Linked DNA regions of Tolumonas auensis DSM 9187. The protein of the gene in region 2 interacts with the protein of the main gene of each other region in a pairwise test. Links are inferred from orthologs where the notes say so. Each region holds a gene or a part of one and is shown on either strand. Other genes may lie near its edges. The genes, in order: ulaR, groL, aceE, grpE and malE.

Region 1 (3,991 bases), 260 kb from region 2 along the record:
GCCCGAATTTCCGGATTTGATAATTCAATTATCATGGGTAAAAACGATGTTCTGAAAACGTCAAAGCTGATGCCAAAATCGAAGGTGGTTGCAGTACATATGGATGCCATCAATCACATGAGTCTGTCGCGTAAAGAGTTGAAGCAATTTGTGGATGCAAATCGGATCGACAGCCATGTCGCGATCCCTCAAGATGGTGAAATTCTGAAATTCTAATCAATGAGCCACCTTCGCGGTGGCTTTTTGCTGTGATAAATTTTGCCTGTAGCGAAATCGCTAACTGTGATTGGATAAATTGAATGCCAGCAATTCGTGTCGTCATTTTGGCCTTTGAAGGAGTCAGCCTCTTTCAGCTTTCCATTCCTGCGATGGCCTTTGGTGTTGTCTATAAACCGTCAGACTTTCCGGCCTATGATGTTCGATACTGTGCACAAAATCCGGGGCGGCTCTGTAGTGATCAGGGCATTGTCATTGAGGTTAACCATGGCCTTGATGCCATGGATGATGCGGATGTCATTATTATTCCCGCCTGGCCCGACCCGAATACTCCAGCACCCATTGAGATTATCGATGCATTAAAAAAAGCGCATGCAAAAGGGATCTTAATTGTTGGGCTATGCCTTGGCGCCTTTGTACTCGGCGATGCCGGGCTGCTTGATGGCCGGGAGGCGACAACGCATTGGATGGCGCGTGATATTTTTGCACAGCGATTTCCACTATCACATTTTCGCCCTGATGTACTTTATGTTGATGATGGGAACATCATCACTTCTGCCGGGACTGTTGCGGCGATCGATTGCTGTTTACATTTGGTCAGACAACGACACGGTGCAGAAGTGTCGAACCGCATCGCCAGATTGCTGGTGACACCGCCACACCGGAGTGGCGGACAAGTACAGTACATCGAACGCCCTATTCCACAGTTACCTACCGGAGATCGTCTCGTCAACGTCTTGGAATGGGCTCGTCAGAATTTATCTGAAAATTTATCACTCGACTTGTTAGCGGAAGTGGCAAATATGAGTCGAAGAACGTTCACCAGACGTTTCAAGGAAACGACAGGAACAACAGTAACTCAATGGCTCAATTCAGCGCGTGTTGTGAGGGCTCAAGCGTTACTTGAAACGACCGATCTGTCGATTGAGCAGATAGCCTATGATGCGGGATTTGGTACGCCCTTATCATTTCGTCAGCAGTTTAATCATCAGCTTGGAATGCCGCCATCCGAATATCGACGTACCTTTTCTCAAAAAATTTCGTAAAGCGATAAAGCCTGTACGGCAGAAACACTGCGATGCGGGGCCCGGTACAGCTTGATGTAACCAACGGCTGCCATGAAAAACAGCCGTCAGATTTGGCGGGAAGATGAAGAGACGCGGCGCATTAAACCAGAATAATCTCGCAGCCTTTGGCGCGCAGGGCATCCAGCACTTTCGGATCGGCATTCTTTCCGGTGATGATGTAATCCATCTGTTCGGCTTTACTGAACAGCACGCCGCCGCGCTGACCAATCTTGCTGCTGTCCACTAATGCCACCAGCTTACCGACATTAGCGAGCATCTTCTGTTCCGCCATTGCCGTCAGCATATCAATTTTATACAGGCCATCTTCGGTCAGGCCTTTACCACTGGTAAACATCCAGTCGCCGGTATAGATACCGGAAAGCTCATCCTGCGGACCCAGCATGATGGATTGATCGCGGTGATACTGACCGCCAATAATCAGCACCTTCTCATGCTGATGCTCAATCAGGTAACTGGCCAGCGGGAAATAGTTGGTAATCACCTGCACATCCATACCGCAGAGATGCTGACCAAGCAGAAATGCGGTCGAACCACAGTTAATGACAATGCTCTGACCGGGCTGGCACAGTTTTGCGGCGGCGATGGCAATCCGGGTTTTCTCATCGTGATTAACACTCTGTTCGCTGTCCATCGGCGACCAGTGATTTTTAGCCACCGAGACTGCCTCAGCCCCGTTGCGTACCTTGCGCAATTGACCGGACTCATTGAGCTTATTGATATCGCGCCGTGCCGTTGCCGGAGAAATATCAAAGGCCTGGATCAGTCCTGCGACCGTCATATGCCGCTTCTGTTGAAGAAGCTCAATAATTGCATTATGTCGTTGTGCTTCTGTCATAGCCTGCTCACTTATGATTACTAATGAGTATTATGATTACATCATACTCATGTTGATAATAAATATCATCATCTAAAGGCGCGACACAGATCACGCCAATGCCATGCCAGCTTCCTGACTCATGCTTTCTAAACGGGATTTTGCCAGGCGAAGATTGTTCACCCAGTGTTCATCCTGTGCCCACATTTCCAGCACCATCGGACCGTTATATTGCATTTCAGCTAAGGTGCGGAAAATGGCAGGGAAATCGACCTGACCTTCCCCGATAACCAGATCCCGGAACTGCCCTTTACAGTCAGACGATACTTTACGGGTATCTTTCAGGTGAATTTGCACGATGTGTTCGCTGCTGAGTTTGAGTTCAGTACAGGTGTCGTAATTCCAGCCGGTGATGTTGCCGACATCCGGATAGGCCATGAAATAAGGCGATGGGATCGCTTTTTTCAGCACCTCGAATTTGCTCAGGGAATTCAGATACGGGGTATCCATAATTTCCACACCGAGCATGACGCCGGCCCGTTCCGCCATCTTGGTGGCCGTTTTCATCCCTTCGATAAAACGCAGATGCGTGGCCGGGCTTTGCGGCTCGTAATACACATCGTAACCGGCGAGCTGAATGCAGCGGATACCGAGCTTGTATGCCAGATTAATGGCCTTTTCCATGATGTCATGCGCCTGCTGACGAATAGCCGGATCTTCTGAGCCAAAAGGAAAGCGGCGGTGTGCGCTCAGACACATGGATTGCAACGGCAGACCGTATTTTTCGCACAGATGGCGCAGGCGATAGATTTCGTCATCACTCCAGTCTAAACGTTGCAAACGCTCATCGGATTCGTCGACTGAAATTTCAATAAAATCAAAGCCAAGCTCCTTTGCCATCAGGATTTTTTCTTCCCAGTCCAGGCTGTTCGGCAATGCTTTTTCGTACAGGCCCAGACGGAATGGTTTATCAAAATTGTGCATGGCGGGACTCCATCAGTTAGACGCCAAAATATTCCTGCAACACATCCAGAATGCCCTGTCCGTTGTTGCTTTCTTGGGTGATGCGGTCAGCGACGGCTTTGACTTCATCCTCGGCATTCGCCATGGCAACGCCGAGACCGGCCATCCTGAGCATGGAAATGTCGTTATGGTTGTCACCGATCGCGATCACCTGTGCCGGGTCAATTTGATGCTGTGCGAGAAACTCACTCAGGCGGGCACCTTTGGTATTGCCACGGCGGGAAAAATCGATACGGTTGACCCACGATTGTTCACCGGTGAAATTCGCCTGCACCCAGTCCAGCTGAGCAAAGGCGGTGATCCGTTCGATGTCGCCTTCCGCGACAAACTTCCAGACATACTCGCTGTTCGCCAGTTCCTCTTCGAAGGAAGAGACGCGCGCAATCGCCGGACGAATAGTCGCCGGAAAGGTCTCCGACCAGCGTTCCAGAACTGACATATAGGCAATCGGATTTGAGGCCGACAGCGCCATGCGATCCGTCACATACATCACCAGATTTAGCTCATGCTGTTGTGCCAGTTGCAGGAATTGCCGGGCGGTGTCGTGCGGAATAGCATTTTCAGTCAGGACAGAATTAGTTTGATAATCATAGATATAAGTGCCGTTACAGCTGATTACCGGCGTGGTCAGCCCTAATTCGTGATGATAAGGGCGGGCGGCGGTATGGTGACGACCGGTGACCAGCAGCACCATCACTTGCGATGGCAAGCGACGGATGGCGTCGCGCACCGCAGGTAAAATCTGATAATCGCTGGTCAGCGTAGTGCCATCCAAATCCAGCGCTAGTACACGATATGACAAGATGGCACTCCTTATTGTTTGTTACGGCAGAAAAGACGACACGGCGAC
Region 2 (3,972 bases):
CCTGTTTTCAGCTTCAGAAAACACTGAATACAACACAGAAAAGGCAGGAATAGATCTATACAAAGATAGCAGATGGATTAATGAACGGCCTGCAGAGAGAGCTTTGTTATTTCACATCCATGATCCGCTGCCATGCCTGCAACTTGAAGGCAAGCGACTGGGAGGCGTTGGCCGGACTGGTGGAAGGCAGACGCTGGCAGATCAGATCGGCAGGATAATCAGCTTTGGCAACATACCGGTGAAAACAGGAAGCTGCTTTTTCGCCGTTAAAAAACACATGACGGATCTGTCTGTGCTGGCGGAAAAATTCCGCAAAATTGTTTACCGTCAGAGTGGCATGCTCAATGTTGGCATCCAGACTCCCCTCGCGTTTACAGGATTGCAGCACATCCCAGAGCGCAATCCCCGCCGCACGTAACGCCGCGGTTCGCTCTTCATAACCGGCTGACGGATCAAACTGCAACAGCTCGGCCATGACAGGCCAGAACAGATTACGTTTATGCGCGTAATACTGGCCGGCATCCAGCGACGCTTGTCCCGGCATACTGCCGAGGATCAGTATCCGGGCATTTTCATCCGCAATCGGTGCAAAGCTATAAAGTAACGTCATGCTGCTGTTTCCTGAAAAGCAAAAGGCCGGATCGCTCCGGCCTTTAAGTATGCACTTTGAGTTGCGATGAATTACATCATGCCGCCCATGCCACCCATGCCGCCCATATCAGGCATAGCTGGTGCATCTTTCTTCGGTGCGTCTGTGATCATACATTCGGTGGTGATCATCAGACCAGCCACAGAAGCAGCGAATTGCAGTGCCAGACGGGTTACCTTGGTTGGATCCAGAATACCCATTTCCAGCATGTCGCCGTAAACTTCGGTCGCGGCGTTGTAACCGAAGTTACCTTCACCTTCACGAACACGGTTTGCAACCACTGATGGCTCTTCACCGGCGTTGTCTACGATCTGACGCAGTGGTGATTCCATAGCGCGCAGGGCAACACGGATACCAACGGTCTGATCTTCGTTGTCACCTTTCAGGTCAGCCAGTTTAGCTGCAGCACGAACCAGCGCCACACCACCACCAGCAACCACACCCTCTTCTACCGCAGCACGGGTTGCGTGCAGGGCATCTTCAACGCGGGCTTTTTTCTCTTTCATTTCAACTTCGGTGGTTGCACCGACTTTGATAACTGCAACACCGCCAGCCAGTTTAGCAACACGTTCCTGCAGTTTTTCTTTGTCATAGTCAGAAGAAGACTCTTCGATCTGCTGACGGATCTGAGCAATACGCGCTTCGATAGTTGCTGCTTCACCTACACCGTCAATAATGGTGGTGTTTTCTTTAGTGATCACGATGCGTTTGGCACGGCCCAATTCTTCCAGAGTCGCTTTTTCCAGCTCCATACCGATCTCTTCAGAGATAACAGTACCGGCAGTCAGAATCGCGATATCCTGCAGCATGGCTTTACGGCGGTCACCGAAGCCTGGCGCTTTAACAGCAGCCACTTTCACGATGCCACGCATGGTGTTAACAACCAGCGTTGCCAGCGCTTCGCCTTCTACGTCTTCGGCGATGATAACCAGTGGTTTGCCTGCTTTCGCAACGCCTTCCAGCACTGACAGCATTTCGCGGATGTTAGACACTTTCTTGTCTACCAGCAGAATGAACGGATCGTCCAGTTCTACAGAAGCAGTGTCTTGTTTGTTGATGAAGTACGGAGACAGGTAACCGCGATCGAACTGCATACCTTCAACGACAGCCAGCTCGTCTTGCAGACCCTGACCATCTTCAACAGTGATAACACCGTCACGGCCTACTTTATCCATCGCTTCTGCGATCAGTTTGCCCACGTTTTCATCAGAGTTTGCAGAGATAGTACCTACCTGAGCAATTGCTTTGGTGTCAGCACATGGCACAGATAGGGTTTTCAGTTCTTCAACTGCAGCAAGAACCGCTTTGTCGATACCACGTTTCAGATCCATCGGGTTCATGCCAGCAGCAACGGCTTTCAGACCTTCGGTGATGATTGACTGAGCCAGTACAGTAGCAGTAGTAGTTCCGTCACCCGCCGCGTCATTCGCCTGGGAAGCTACTTCTTTCACCATCTGAGCGCCCATGTTCTGGAATTTGTCTTCCAGTTCAATTTCTTTCGCTACAGAAACACCGTCTTTGGTGATGGTTGGTGCGCCGAATGATTTATCCAGCACTACGTTACGGCCTTTCGGGCCCAGTGTTACCTTTACCGCGTTCGCCAGAACGTTGACACCTTCCAGCATTTTGATACGGGCGTCGCTACCAAATTTAACGTCTTTAGCTGCCATTTCTAAAATTCCTTTAGCTCAAATTGGGGGGTGATAAAAATTATTCTTCAACAATTGCCAGGATGTCAGTTTCAGACAGGATCAAAACTTCCTGACCATCCAGCTTCTCGGTTTTCACGCCGTAACCTTCGTTGAAAATCACTTTATCGCCTACTTTGACAGCCAGCGCTTTCACTTCGCCGTTATCCAGGATTCGACCCGTGCCGACTGCCAGAACTTCACCACGAGTGGATTTCTGAGCAGCAGAACCAGTCAGCACGATGCCGCCTGCAGACTTAGCTTCAACTTCGGTACGTTTGATGATCACGCGATCATGCAATGGGCGAATTTTCATTGATAACTCTCCTACTGAGTGTTGTTTCTATGAATACGGCCTTCTGCGGCCGAAACTGAATTCAAATACAATCCCCGATCTGGGGGCATATTCCTGCGCTTCAAGGGCGCAGCAGAAAAAATTTGGTTAAGTACACGTCTTACTGATGTGTATCGTCATCTTTATCTTTACGTTCGTACTCGCCATCAATGGTCGTTCCCTGACGTGGTGCCGGTTTGATTTTCTCGTTGAAAACCTCTTCGCTGTCCGGCTCGACATGCTGCGCTTCGCTTTCCACCGTGGTATGCACACCATAAACCTGCCAGCGCGGGCTGCTGGTGAGCTTGCGGGCCAGCCAGTGACGGACAAACGGTTGCAGCAGGAATAACGCCACAATATCGGTCAGAAAACCGGGAAACATAAACAGTATACCGGCGAACAGCAGCGCAACGCCTTCCAGCATCGTTGCCGCAGGAGCAATGCCCTGTGCCAGTTGCTGCTGCATCGTCATCATGGTCCGCAACCCCTGGGAACGAACCAGTGAAACCCCATAACCCGCCGCCAGGATCATCAGCAGGATCACCATAAAGGCGCCGATGACCGACCCAACTTTAATGATGACCCACAGCTCCAGAAAGAACAGCAGGAAAAAACCAAATGCAATTTTTGCCACAGGCACCTCTCAGGCCAAATAAAGTTACGCCGACAAACTGACGTATAAATCACCAGATGGGGATGCAGAGCCGCTGATTCAAGGTTTCATCGATCATAGTGATGATCTTTAGTGGTCGAATTTTGCGACAGACTGCATAATTAGAGTAAGAAGATCCATTAGCCGGTGAGCGCCCATGAGTGATGCTATCGTCGTATTATGCACCTGCCCTGATAATACCTGTGCCCGTGCACTGGCGCAGACGTTGCTGAATGAAAAACTGGCAGCCTGCGTTAATCTCATTCCTCAGGTGACATCGCTTTATTGCTGGCAAGGCAAGATGGAAGAAAGCCAGGAAGTGCTGCTGGTCATTAAAAGCCGCCGCACTCTGTTTGGCGTTCTGCAGCAACGAATACAGACATTGCACCCCTATGAGGTGCCGGAAATACTGGCCATGCCCGTATTAAACGGAAGTCCGGCCTATCTGCAATGGCTTCAGGAACAAACCACACCATGACACGCTATCTGTACCTCATTTGCAGCTGTTTTTTTCTGCTGTTTATGCTGCCGCTGAAAGCGAATGAGGCTTTGTTGCAGCAATTGATCCCGGCTGCGAAACCGCAGTTCTTACCGGCAGATCAGGCGTTTGTCGTGACGACACAGCAAACGGACAATCAGCTGCAAATCA
Region 3 (4,289 bases), 280 kb from region 2 along the record:
ACTTCCATAGAGGCTTTGTCGCCTTCTACAGTCAGCAGAGACTGATCCGCTTCAACGGTATCGCCCACTTTGACCATGATTTCGGTTACAGCAACTTCGTCACCACCGATATCCGGTACGTTCACGTCTTGCAGTGCTGCAGCCGCAGGAGCTGCAACAGGGGCTGGCGCGGCAGCGGCCGGAGCTGGTGCAGCAACTGCCGCACCTTCCGCTTCGAATACCATGATCAGGGAACCGGTAGAAACCTTGTCACCTAATGCAATCTTGATCTCTTTAACGATACCGGCTTCAGGAGCAGGTACTTCCATAGAGGCTTTGTCGCCTTCCACGGTCAGCAGTGACTGGTCAGCTTCAACCTTGTCACCCACTTTAACCAGAATTTCAGTAACGGCTACTTCATCACCGCCGATATCCGGAACGAAAATGTCTTTAGACATGAAATTTCCCCTTATGCGTACAGCGGGTTGATCTTGTCAGCGTCGATACCGAATTTGGCAATTGCCTGAGCAACTACTTTCTTATCAACGGTGCCTTGTTTCGCCAGTTCAGTCAGTGCAGCGACAACGATATAACCTTCGTTCACTTCGAAGTGACGACGCAGGTTTTCGCGGCTGTCTGAACGACCGAAACCGTCAGTACCCAGTACACGATAGCTTTCTGCAGGAACAAAATGACGAACCTGATCCGCGTATGACTTCATGTAGTCGGTCGCAGCGATTGCAGGTGCAGTTCCCAGAACCTGAGCAATATAAGGAACTTTCTGCTCAGCTTCCGGATGCAGCATGTTGTAACGATCTGCATCCTGACCATCGCGGGCCAGTTCGTTGAAGCTGGTTACGCTGTACACATCAGAACCGATACCGTATTCATCAGCCAGGATCTTACCGGCACGACGTACGTAGTTCAGAATAGAACCACAGCCCATCAGCTGAACCTGGCCTTTCGCGCCTGCGTTAGATTCCAGTTTGTAGATACCTTTACGGATACCTTCTTCAACACCGGCTGGCATTGCAGGGTGATGGTAGTTTTCGTTCAGTGTAGTGATGTAGTAGTAGATATTTTCCGGATTGTCACCGTACATACGACGCAGACCGTCCTGAATAATGACCGCTACTTCATACACGAATGATGGATCGTAGCTGACGCAGTTCGGAATAGTGCTGGCCAGAATATGGCTGTGACCATCTTCGTGCTGCAGACCTTCACCGTTCAGTGTTGTACGGCCGGAAGTACCACCCACCAGGAAGCCACGAGCCTGCTGGTCACCAGCGGCCCATGCCAGGTCGCCGATACGCTGGAAGCCGAACATTGAGTAGTAAACGTAGAACGGGATCATCGGGCAGTCGTTGGTGCTGTAAGAAGTTGCAGCAGCCAGCCATGATGACATCGCGCCCAGTTCGTTAATACCGTCCTGAATAACCTGACCTTTCTGGTCTTCTTTGTAGTACGCCACAAGTTCTTTATCTTGCGGGGTGTACTGCTGACCATGCGGGCTGTAGATACCGATCTGACGGAACAGACCTTCCATACCGAAGGTACGGGCTTCGTCTGCCAGGATCGGAACGATACGCTGACCAACAGATTTGTCTTTCAACAGCACGTTTAAGCTACGCACAAACGCCATAGTGGTAGACACTTCACGGGTCTGTTCACTCAGCAACGCATCAAATGCTGACAGCTCAGGAATATCCAGTTTTACGGAAGTCTGTGGCAGACGAGTTGGCAGATAGCCTTTCAATGCCTGACGACGTTCGTGCAGGTATTTATACTCTTCTGAACCTTCTTTGATTTCCAGATATGGCAGATCTTCGATCTGTTCATCTTTAACCGGGACAAAGAAACGATCACGCATGTGACGGACTGAATCCAGATCCATCTTCTTAACCTGATGCGCGATGTTTTTCGCTTCAGCTGCGTCACCCATGCCGTAACCCTTGATGGTTTTCGCCAGGATCACAGTTGGTTTGTCTTTCGCAGCAGAAGCCTGTTGGAAGGCAGCGAACAGTTTACGCGGGTCATGACCACCACGTTTCAGAGCAAAGATCTGCTCGTCAGTCCAGTCGGCAACCAGTGCGGCAGTTTCAGGGTATTTTCCGAAGAAGTGTTTACGGACATAAGCACCATCTTTGGATTTGAAAGTCTGATAGTCACCATCCAGCGTTTCGTTCATCAGCTGGATCAGCTTGCCGGAAGTGTCTTTCTGCAGCAGCGCATCCCAACCGGTGCCCCACAGAACTTTGATCACATCCCAGCCTGCGCCACCAAACACGCCTTCCAGCTCATTGATAACTTTACCGTTACCAATAACCGGACCATCCAGACGCTGCAGGTTACAGTTGATAACAAAGATCAGGTTATCCAGTTTTTCGCGCACAGCGATTGTGATAGCGCCTTTAGATTCCGGCTCATCCATCTCACCGTCACCCAGGAAGGCATACACTTTCTGTTCTGAACAATCTTTGATACCACGGTTGGTCAGATATTTCAGGAAACGAGCCTGATAGATCGCACCTACCGGGCCTAAACCCATAGATACAGTCGGGAACTGCCAGAATTCCGGCATCAGTTTAGGATGCGGATAAGATGACAGACCTTTGCCGTCCACTTCCTGACGGAAGCTGTCCAGTTGCTCTGCGGTCAGACGACCTTCAGCAAAAGCACGGGCATAAATACCGGGGGAAATATGACCCTGGAAGTAAACCAGGTCGCCACCGTCTTTCTCGTTACGCGCACGGAAGAAATGGTTGAAGCACACATCGTAAATCGTGGCGGATGAGGCAAAAGACGACATGTGTCCGCCCAGATCCAAGCCTTTCTTCGATGCACGCAATACGATCATTACTGCGTTCCAGCGGATGATAGCGCGGATACGTTGTTCCAGTTCCAGTTTACCCGGATAGGCTGGTTGATCGCTGGTTGCGATGGTATTGATATAATCAGTCAGCACATTACCACCAGTGCCTGTACCCGCAGATAAACCTGCTTTGCTGGCAGCTGATGATAATTGATCCAGAATGTACTGGGCACGTTCCGGACCTTCCTCCCGCAGCAGTGATTCCAGAGCAGTTAACCACTCGTGAGTTTCTACTGGGTCCACATCATGTTTAAGGAGTTCAGACATGGCTGTTTCCTGTGTTTGTTGACGGCATGTTGTTTGGTAAGGCTAACGCTGATGGATCTGCCGCGAGGGGCGTTGTGCACGCTCATCCTCTCGCTGTATATCCAGCAGGGTATCCTCGATAAAAGCCAGATGCTCATGGCAAGCATCTCTGGCCTGTTCTGGATGGCCAGCCAGGATCGCCGCAATCAGGTCTGACCTGTGACGACGGATCCGGTTAACCACCCCCGGACGCTGATTCAGTACTTCCAGATTGCCGAGAATGTTACGTTCCAGTAACTCCCGGATGGCACGCATCAGGTGCAACAGCACCACGTTGTGCGACGCTTCAGTCATGGCGAGATAGAAGGCAGACACAGCTTTGGCCTCTACGGCAACGTTACCGCTGGTCTGGGCTGCTTCGATATCATTCTGCAGCTCGCGCATGTGAGCAAAATCAGTTTCATTGCTGCGAAGAGCGGCGTAATAGGCCGCAACCCCTTCAAGAACATGACGGAATTCAAGCAGATCGAATTGTGAACCGGGATGATTAGCCAGTAATTCAAAGAAAGGGTCTGACAATCCGCGGTTCAGTTCGCTTTTGACATACGTGCCACCGCCCTGACGACGGTACAGCAAACCGCGCGCTTCCAGGCGCTGGATCGCTTCGCGCAACGATGGACGTGAAACACCGAACTGCACAGCCAATTCGCGCTCCGGCAGCAGCTTTTGACCAGGCTGCAGGGTGCCATCGACAATCATCTGTTCCAGTTCGGCAACGATGCTGTCTGAGAGTTTTGGCTGGGTTGGTTTGTATTCAGTCATGTGATATTTGTTAACTTGGTATTACCAATAAACGAATTGTTAAACAAATTAGCAAAATCATTAACAACTGTCCACGAATTATCTGATTAAAATCAAAAAATGCGGGAATATTTTATCCTAAGCATTACCAATGAATAACACGGCATTAACAAATGGTTAATTTATGTCGTTTCATCCAGCTGAAGCGCGATATAAAGCAGTAAACGGTCGTCAAAACTCTCTTTGAGGTCCAGCCCGGTGAGTTCAGCGATGCGATTCAAGCGGTACTCAAGTGTATTTCTATGAATATAAAGCGCTTTTGCGGTCGCGATCGGCTGCACATTATGTTTGAACCAGGCCATTAATGTGCGTCGCAAGAGTCCGTTTG
Region 4 (3,992 bases), 610 kb from region 2 along the record:
ACCGCTTTTTGCACCATCGGCATACGAGTCTGACCACCGACCAGGATGATGTCATCCAGCTGGCTGACTGATAAACCCGCATCTTTCAGTGCTGTTTTCAGTGGTTCGATAGTTTTCTTAACCAGATCTTCAACCAGAGATTCCAGTTTAGAACGGGTTACTTTGATATTCATGTGCTTAGGACCAGTAGCATCTGCGGTGATATACGGCAGGTTTACTTCGGTCTGCTGAGCAGATGACAGTTCAATTTTTGCTTTTTCTGCAGAATCTTTCAGACGTTGCAGTGCCAGCTGATCTTTACGCAGATCGATGCCCTGCTCACGTTTGAATTCATCTACCAGATAGTTGATCAGGCGGTTATCAAAGTCTTCACCACCTAAGTGGGTGTCACCGTTGGTAGACAGAACTTCGAAGGTTTTTTCACCGTCCATTTCATCAATTTCGATGATGGAAATATCGAATGTACCACCGCCCAAGTCATAAACAGCGATTTTACGTTCGCCCTGCACTTTGTTTACGCCGTAAGCGAAAGCGGCTGCAGTTGGTTCGTTGATGATACGTTTTACGTCCAGACCCGCGATACGACCAGCATCTTTAGTTGCCTGACGTTGCGCATCGTTGAAGTAAGCCGGAACAGTAATAACTGCTTCAGTGACTGGCTCACCCAGGAAATCTTCGGCTGTTTTCTTCATTTTTTTCAGCACTTCAGCTGAAATCTGTGGTGCAGCCAGTTTGCGACCTTTTACGTCTACCCATGCATCGCCGTTATCAGCACGCACGATGTCGAATGGCATAATTTTAATGTCACGCTGTACTTCTTCGTCTTCATAACGACGGCCAATCAAACGCTTGATTGCGTACAGGGTGTTTTTCGGGTTAGTGATTGACTGACGTTTTGCTGGTTGACCAACCAGAATTTCACCATCATCGGTGTAAGCAATGATGGAAGGAGTTGTACGATCGCCTTCCGCATTTTCAATTACACGAGCCGTGTCACCATCCAGAATAGCCACGCATGAGTTGGTGGTGCCCAAGTCAATACCGATGATTCTACCCATTTTGATATGTCTCCAGAATTTCTTACTACATTTAAACCGTTATTTATTAAGTGGGGGCTGAACCGCAATTTTCAAGTTAACCCACCAAACGGCGTTGACAGTTATATGGTGTTATCCCCTCATCTATTCAAGGGGAAATAATAAATTAAACTTCTGCGCTGGCTGCTGGTGCTTTGCTAACCATCACCATGGCCGGACGAATCACCCGGCCATTCAATTCATACCCTTTTTGCATTACAGCAATAACGGTATTCGGCGCTACATCGCCATTTTCAATCATGCTCATAGCCTGATGCTGATTCGGATCAAATGCCTGCCCCTGCGGGTCAAGCGCGATAACACCGAATTTAGCAACACTGTTAGCCATTGATTTTAGTGTCAGTTCCACACCTTCCAGCAATGGTTTTACTGCGTCATTTTGTTTGTCCGCAACCTGGATTGTGCGCTCCAGATTATCCAGAACAGGAAGCAGTTCAGTTACAAATTTCTCTAAGGCAAACTTATGTGCTTTTTCAACGTCTAATGCTGTACGGCGACGCAGGTTTTCCATTTCAGCAACGGTTCTCAGCGCGCGATCTTTTTCTTCCGCAGCAATGCTACTGGCTTGTTCCAGCTTCTGTTCAAGCTCGACAACATAAGCGGAATCAATAGCTACACCTTCGATCGCCACTGTTTCTTGCTGGTCCGCGGTCTGAGTTTCCTGATTGATGGGTTCCTGAACTTGTTCCTGATTAGTCATCTCTCACTACCTGAATGTTACGTAATGGCACAAATATGGGGATGCCATTGTTATTTTCAAGAGGCTATTTTTCATCTGCAGGTAATTTATTGGTTCAACAGGCAAAAGAGTTATACTGAAACCACAGTATTTTCCGGAATGAACTCATGTCTCAGGCTTTTCGTACGCTGGCATTACTCGGCAAAGCAAACAATGATGATGTTAATCAAACCATCAATGCATTGTATAAATTCCTGCGCGAGCAAAACTACAACGTCCTGACTGAGACCCGCCTGGCACATCAATTACCATGTCCGGCTGAGCATTGCATGGATATAGTGGAACTTGGAAAAAATGCAGATCTGGCAATAGTGGTGGGTGGCGACGGCCATATGCTGGGCGCAGCCCGCGTCTTGGCTCGTTATGATGTTCCGGTGATTGGTGTTAACCGCGGTAATCTGGGGTTTCTGACTGATTTATCTCCGCATGATTTCGAAGTGTCATTACAGCAGGTGCTATCCGGTGATTATCAGACTGAACATCGTTTTTTACTGGAGACAACCATCTATCGCCATGGTGAACCGAAATCATCAAATACTGCACTCAACGAAGCTGTACTGCACCCGGGCAAAATAGCCCATATGATTGAATATTCAGTCTATATTGATGATAGTTTTGTTTTCAGTCAGCGGGCTGACGGCATGATTGTATCAACACCAACCGGATCAACTGCTTATGCCCTTTCTGCGGGTGGACCGATCCTTATGCCACAACTGGATGTTATGACGCTGGTACCAATGTTTCCACATACACTGAGCTGTCGTCCGATCGTAATTGATGCACATCGTCAGGTTAAACTGGTTATTTCACCTGATAATCCTGATGAGCAGTTGCATGTAAGCTGTGATGGTCACGTTACACTTTCAGTTCATCCCGGAGATGAAATTATTATTCGCCGGGCACCGCACCAGCTAACTTTGCTGCATCCTAAAGATTATGATTATTTCAATGTATTACGCACTAAATTAGGTTGGAGCAATCAACTGTTTTAATATACAGTAAATTTATTCACTGCCCTCTTTACTGTATCTATATACAGTATATACTCAAAGTCAGTTTATCTGCAGTGGAGTCTGCCCGGTATGCTGACACAACTCACCATTCATAACTTTGCGATTGTCCGATTTCTGGAACTGGATCTGCGTGATGGCATGACCTGCGTCACCGGAGAGACTGGTGCGGGAAAATCAATAGCCATTGATGCGTTAGGTCTTTGTCTTGGTGAACGGGCAGATGCCGGTATGCTGCGCCATGGCGCAGATAAAGCTGATGTCATCGCCCGCTTTAATATCGAAAAAAATCTGAACGCACAGCAATGGTTGCGCGCTAATGAACTCGACACACAGGATGAATGCATTCTGCGGCGGGTTATCACAAATGAAGGGCGTTCCCGGGCTTATATCAACGGCACTCCGGTTCCTCTGGCACAGCTGAAACAACTGGGCAATACGCTGATCAATATTCATGGTCAGCATGCACATCAGTTATTACTGAAATCTGAATATCAGCTGACCGTGCTGGACGCTTATGCTAACCATCAGGGATTACTGGACTCAACCCGTCAGCATTATCAAAGCTGGCGTAGTTTGCATGCGGAACGCCAACGTTTGCGTCAGGCTCAGGAACAACGTCAGTCACGCTTACAACTTCTGGAATATCAGGTTCAGGAGCTGGATGAATTTGCACTGCGTCCCGGTGAATTTGCAGAAATTGAAGTTGAACACACCCGGTTAGCAAACAGCGAATCGCTGCTTCATGACAGTCAGTTTTGTCTGCAATTACTGCATGATGGCGACGACATTACGATTGGTACATTGATGCAAAATGTTCTGGATAAACTGGAGCAGTTGGGGGAGATGGATCCGCTGCTGAAAAATGTCGCTCAGATGCTGCAGGATGCAAAAATCCAGATTGAAGAAAGTCATTATGAGTTGCGCAGTTATCTTGATAATCTCGATATTGACCCTACCCGCTTCATTGAAGTCGAAAATCGTCTTTCAAAGACAATGGAGTTAGCCCGTAAGCATCATGTCAAACCTGAAGAACTGGCAGAAAAACATCGGCAATTACGTCAGGAACTTCAGGAGTTAGGTGCGGCAGATGAACGTTTACAGGAGTTAGCTACCGCACTACAACAGGCCCGGGATGAATATCTT
Region 5 (3,843 bases), 3.0 Mb from region 2 along the record:
TCAGCAGCGGCAGCGTGATACGGAAAAAGTTCTGCAGCGGGGTCGCGCCATCCAGTGCCGAGGCTTCATACAGATCATCCGGAATGGCTTTTAACAGCCCCATGCAGAGGATCATCATGTACGGGTAGCCCAGCCAGACGTTGACGATCAGGATCATCGCTTTCGCCAGCATCGGATTAGTAAACCATTCCGGTTTCAGGCCAAACATCTGCTCCAGCAGCATGTTGATCTCACCGAAGCTCTGGTTAAACAACCCTTTGAAAATCAGGATGGAGATAAAGCCCGGCACCGCATACGGCAGGATCAGCAGCAAGCGATACATTGCCTTGCCTTTCAGTGGCTGCCACTGCACCAGACAGGCCAGCACCATGCCGACGGCCAGTGTGAACATGACGGTCAGACCCGCAAACAGCACGGTCCAGATAAAGATTTTGATGAACGGCTGCTGGATGCCTTTATCCTGTAACACGCGCAGGAAGTTATCCCAGCCGATGGTGACGGTATAACCCGGGCTCATGCGTGTATCCGCAATCCATTCACCTTTAGCATCAACGGCCTGATAGAAGCCCATCTCGTCATTCGGCTGATACAGTTCACCGGTCTGGTTATTACGCAGACCACGGTCATCCTCCTGCAGGGTATACAGTGGTTTGATCGCCGAGAACTGCCGCAGGGAACTCATCACCAGTTCGCTGCCATCCGGCATCACCGCAGTCAGCTGACCCAGTGCCTGACGGTTTTGGGTGATCACTTTCAGTGGTGCTTTCGTCGCCCCCGTATCGGCCGTTTTTGGCACCATATTCAGTCGTTGTGGCTGGTTATCCAGCGCAAACGGTGCCGATAACAGGGTCTGATTGGTTTCACTGTCCTGCAGTTGCAGCTGCCAGTGGCCATCACTGCCCAGCAGGGTAAAATTCAGCGTATTACCGCTCTGGAACTGGCGATCCAGTATCACCGACTGCGCACGCTCAAAGCTCAGCTGATGCACGGCACTGTAGTTGGTAAACGCGATGCCAATGGTGCAGAACAGCGGGAACAGCACAAACAGCCCCATGCCGACCAGACCCGGATAGACATAGCGCCACGAGTAGGCTTTGCGGCTGGCAAACAGGTAGATCCCGGTGCCGGCCAGTAACAGTGTCAGCATCGCAAACAGATATTCGCGCTGCGCGTACATCTGCACAATCAAATAGCCATTCAGCACGGCCACCAGGCCAAGTAACGAACGGGTAAACATCGCGCTGCGCCACCACTTCTTATTCTGTGGCAGGCGCGGCGGAGTGGTATGGGCAACAGATAACTGCATGAGGCACTCCGTCTGATTACAACTGAGGGCGGCGACCCGCCCTCTTTTACGACTTTTGACGAGCGGAAATTACTTCGTCATTTGCTTGGCTACTTCATCCAATGCCTCTTTCACTGGCTGACGACCAGCGGTGGCATTGACGATCGCGTTTTTCTCGGCATACCAGAACGCGGTCATCTGCGGAATGTTCGGCATGATTTCACCTGCCTTCGCGTTAGCCATGGTGGCCGCAATGCGTGGGTCGGCTTCCAGTTTTTTCTGGAATGACATCAGCGATACCGCACCTAAAGGTTTGTCTTTGTTAACTTTATCCAGACCGTCGTCGGTCAGCAGATAGTTCTCGAGGAATTCCGCGGCCAGATCCTTGTTCGGGCTGGCCGAGTTGATACCCGCAGTCAGCACCCCGACAAATGCTTTCGATGGCTTGCCTTGGAAGGTCGGCAACTGCGCAACACCGTAGTTGATACCGCTCTTGTCCGAGTTGCTCCACGCCCACGGGCCATTGATGGTCATGGCGGTTTCACCTTTGTTGAACGCCGCATCAGCAATCGAGTAATCGACGTCCGCCGAGATATGTTTGTTCTTCACCAGATCGACGATGAACTGCAGACCAGCCTGTGCACCGGCGTTATTCACACCGACATCTTTCGCGTCATAGCCGTCCGGTGTAGTTTTGAATGCATAACCACCAGCCGCCGCCAGCAGTGGCCAGGAGAAGTAAGGCTCCTGCAGGTTCCACATAATGGCGCTCTTGCCTTTGGCGCGCAGTTCTTTATCTAAAGCCGGAATGTCTTCCCAGCTTTTTGGCGGTGTCTTGATCAGATCTTTGTTATAAATCAGCGACAACGCTTCCACTGCTACCGGATAACCAATCAGCTTGCCATTGAAACGCACTGCATCCCAGGTGAACGGGAACATTTTATCCTGCAGCTCTTTGGAAGGATGAACTTCGGTCAGCAGACCAGACTGGGCATAGCCACCAAAACGGTCATGTGCCCAGAACACGATATCCGGACCATCGCCGGAAGCCGCGACCTGCGGGTATTTCTCTTCCATCTTGTCCGGATGTTCCACCAGTACCTGTACCCCGGTGTCCTGCTCAAATTTCTTACCGACTTCTGCCAGACCGTTGTAACCTTTGTCGCCGTTGATCCAGATAACCAGTTTTCCTTCCTGCAGCTTGGCCATCGCCGGAGCCGAAATCACCAGCGCGGCTAACGCGGTCAGAGCCAGGTTTTTTATCTTTTTCATTGTCACGTCCTTCTTGAGTGGCATAACTCTTCACATGAATAGATATCGTATGAATAGATGTCGCATGGATAAATGTTGCGGAAAAGAGTGCTAATTACAGTCGCAGAGTACAGGGGATGACTCTTTCTCTTCCGGCAGCGGTACACAGTCTGCAATGGCGTAGCTAGTACAGCATCCTCCTCCTCTCTACGCCCCACCCCCTGTTTTGTGTGACCCAACCGACACAACCGTAGATTTTGTGCGCTGGCGCAACAAATTCTCATGTCAGCTTTGCGGTCAGCCTCACAATATTTCGCTTCGCCGGCCTCACCCTCCCGGTTTTCATCCGGCCTCCTCCTCCCGCCTCATCCCCCTCAAAAAGATTCTCCGCGGATGATTTCGTCCTCGCCAACCCGCCGCACTATGCACCTCAGTCAGTAATCCGGTTGCAACAGGCAATACGGAACAAGTCAGGTGGTAAGGAGTAACTCATGGCGGGCGTGACACTGCGTAATGTATGCAAAACCTACGGCGAGGTAGCGATTTCCAAAGACATCAATCTGGAGATCAATAACGGCGAGTTTGTGGTCTTTGTCGGTCCGTCCGGCTGTGGTAAGTCAACCCTGCTGCGCATGATTGCCGGTCTGGAAGACATTTCCGCCGGGGATTTGATGATCGGTGAACGCCGCATGAATGACGTGCCCCCCGCGGAGCGCGGTGTCGGCATGGTGTTCCAGTCCTATGCGCTCTACCCGCATCTCTCCGTGGCCGACAACATGTCGTTTGGCCTGAAACTGGCCGGCGCCGGTAAACCACAGATCCAGCAGCGGGTAAATCATGCATCGGAAGTGCTGCAACTGGCGCACCTTCTGGAACGTAAACCGAAAGCCCTCTCCGGCGGCCAGCGCCAGCGCGTCGCCATCGGCCGGACGCTGGTGGCGGAACCGCAGGTGTTCCTGCTGGATGAACCACTGTCCAACCTCGATGCCGGTCTGCGCGTGCAGATGCGTATCGAAATCGCCCGTCTGCACAAGCGTCTGCGCAGCACCATGATTTACGTCACCCACGATCAGGTCGAAGCGATGACGCTGGCCGACAAAATCGTGGTGCTGGAAGGCGGCAGCATCGCCCAGGTCGGTAAACCACTCGAACTCTATCACTATCCAGCCAACCGTTTTGTCGCCGGTTTCATCGGCTCGCCGAAAATGAATTTCCTGCCGGTGCGGGTACACGCCACCGAAGCCGAACGCGTACAGGTGGAGTTACCGGATGAGCAGCTGTTGTGGTTGCAGGTAGACAGCCGCGAT

Evidence for each region.
Region 1: the proteins of groL (region 2) and ulaR interact in binary tests that used the Escherichia coli proteins (3 or more experiments, as listed by UniProt). The link is inferred for Tolumonas auensis DSM 9187 from one-to-one orthologs.
Region 3: the proteins of groL (region 2) and aceE interact in binary tests that used the Escherichia coli proteins (3 or more experiments, as listed by UniProt). The link is inferred for Tolumonas auensis DSM 9187 from one-to-one orthologs.
Region 4: the proteins of groL (region 2) and grpE interact in binary tests that used the Escherichia coli proteins (3 or more experiments, as listed by UniProt). The link is inferred for Tolumonas auensis DSM 9187 from one-to-one orthologs.
Region 5: the proteins of groL (region 2) and malE interact in binary tests that used the Escherichia coli proteins (3 or more experiments, as listed by UniProt). The link is inferred for Tolumonas auensis DSM 9187 from one-to-one orthologs.

Annotation. Positions count from the first base shown.
Region 1 is NC_012691.1:3,351,966-3,355,956, forward strand. What follows is about bases 262-3,198. They hold ulaR (HTH-type transcriptional regulator UlaR), read right to left. Parts: upstream 2,140-3,198; coding sequence 1,384-2,139; downstream 262-1,383. Other genes in these bases: TOLA_RS15715 (GlxA family transcriptional regulator), read left to right, coding at 300-1,262; TOLA_RS15725 (L-ribulose-5-phosphate 3-epimerase), read right to left, coding at 2,230-3,102; TOLA_RS15730 (Cof-type HAD-IIB family hydrolase), read right to left, coding at 3,119-3,198. Outside these bases: TOLA_RS15710 (MBL fold metallo-hydrolase), read left to right, coding at 1-216; more of TOLA_RS15730, read right to left, coding at 3,199-3,943. UniProt on the Escherichia coli protein: Represses ulaG and the ulaABCDEF operon. Two ulaR binding sites have been identified in each promoter.
Region 2 is NC_012691.1:3,092,019-3,095,990, forward strand. Bases 1-2,918 are described here. They hold groL (chaperonin GroEL), read right to left. Parts: upstream 2,320-2,918; coding sequence 682-2,319; downstream 1-681. Other genes in these bases: TOLA_RS14415 (DNA-deoxyinosine glycosylase), read right to left, coding at 107-610; TOLA_RS14425 (co-chaperone GroES), read right to left, coding at 2,360-2,653; TOLA_RS14430 (FxsA family protein), read right to left, coding at 2,793-2,918. Outside these bases: more of TOLA_RS14430, read right to left, coding at 2,919-3,305; divalent-cation tolerance protein CutA, read left to right, coding at 3,481-3,801; protein-disulfide reductase DsbD, read left to right, coding at 3,798-3,972.
Region 3 is NC_012691.1:2,812,977-2,817,265, forward strand. The notes cover bases 249-3,483. They hold aceE (pyruvate dehydrogenase (acetyl-transferring), homodimeric type), read right to left. Parts: upstream 3,122-3,483; coding sequence 449-3,121; downstream 249-448. Other genes in these bases: aceF (pyruvate dehydrogenase complex dihydrolipoyllysine-residue acetyltransferase), read right to left, coding at 249-437; pdhR (pyruvate dehydrogenase complex transcriptional repressor PdhR), read right to left, coding at 3,164-3,483. Outside these bases: more of aceF, read right to left, coding at 1-248; more of pdhR, read right to left, coding at 3,484-3,922; TOLA_RS13110 (CdaR family transcriptional regulator), read right to left, coding at 4,084-4,289. UniProt on the Escherichia coli protein: Component of the pyruvate dehydrogenase (PDH) complex, that catalyzes the overall conversion of pyruvate to acetyl-CoA and CO(2).
Region 4 is NC_012691.1:2,477,100-2,481,091, forward strand. Bases 1-2,938 are described here. They hold grpE (nucleotide exchange factor GrpE), read right to left. Parts: upstream 1,798-2,938; coding sequence 1,204-1,797; downstream 1-1,203. Other genes in these bases: dnaK (molecular chaperone DnaK), read right to left, coding at 1-1,058; nadK (NAD(+) kinase), read left to right, coding at 1,944-2,828; recN (DNA repair protein RecN), read left to right, coding at 2,919-2,938. Outside these bases: more of recN, read left to right, coding at 2,939-3,992. UniProt on the Escherichia coli protein: Participates actively in the response to hyperosmotic and heat shock by preventing the aggregation of stress-denatured proteins, in association with DnaK and GrpE. It is the nucleotide exchange factor for DnaK and may function as a thermosensor.
Region 5 is NC_012691.1:45,196-49,038, reverse strand. Bases 467-3,255 are described here. They hold malE (maltose/maltodextrin ABC transporter substrate-binding protein MalE), read right to left. Parts: upstream 2,558-3,255; coding sequence 1,376-2,557; downstream 467-1,375. Other genes in these bases: malK (maltose/maltodextrin ABC transporter ATP-binding protein MalK), read left to right, coding at 3,028-3,255; malF (maltose ABC transporter permease MalF), read right to left, coding at 467-1,306. In the rest of the region: more of malF, read right to left, coding at 1-466; more of malK, read left to right, coding at 3,256-3,843. UniProt on the Escherichia coli protein: Part of the ABC transporter complex MalEFGK involved in maltose/maltodextrin import. Binds maltose and higher maltodextrins such as maltotriose.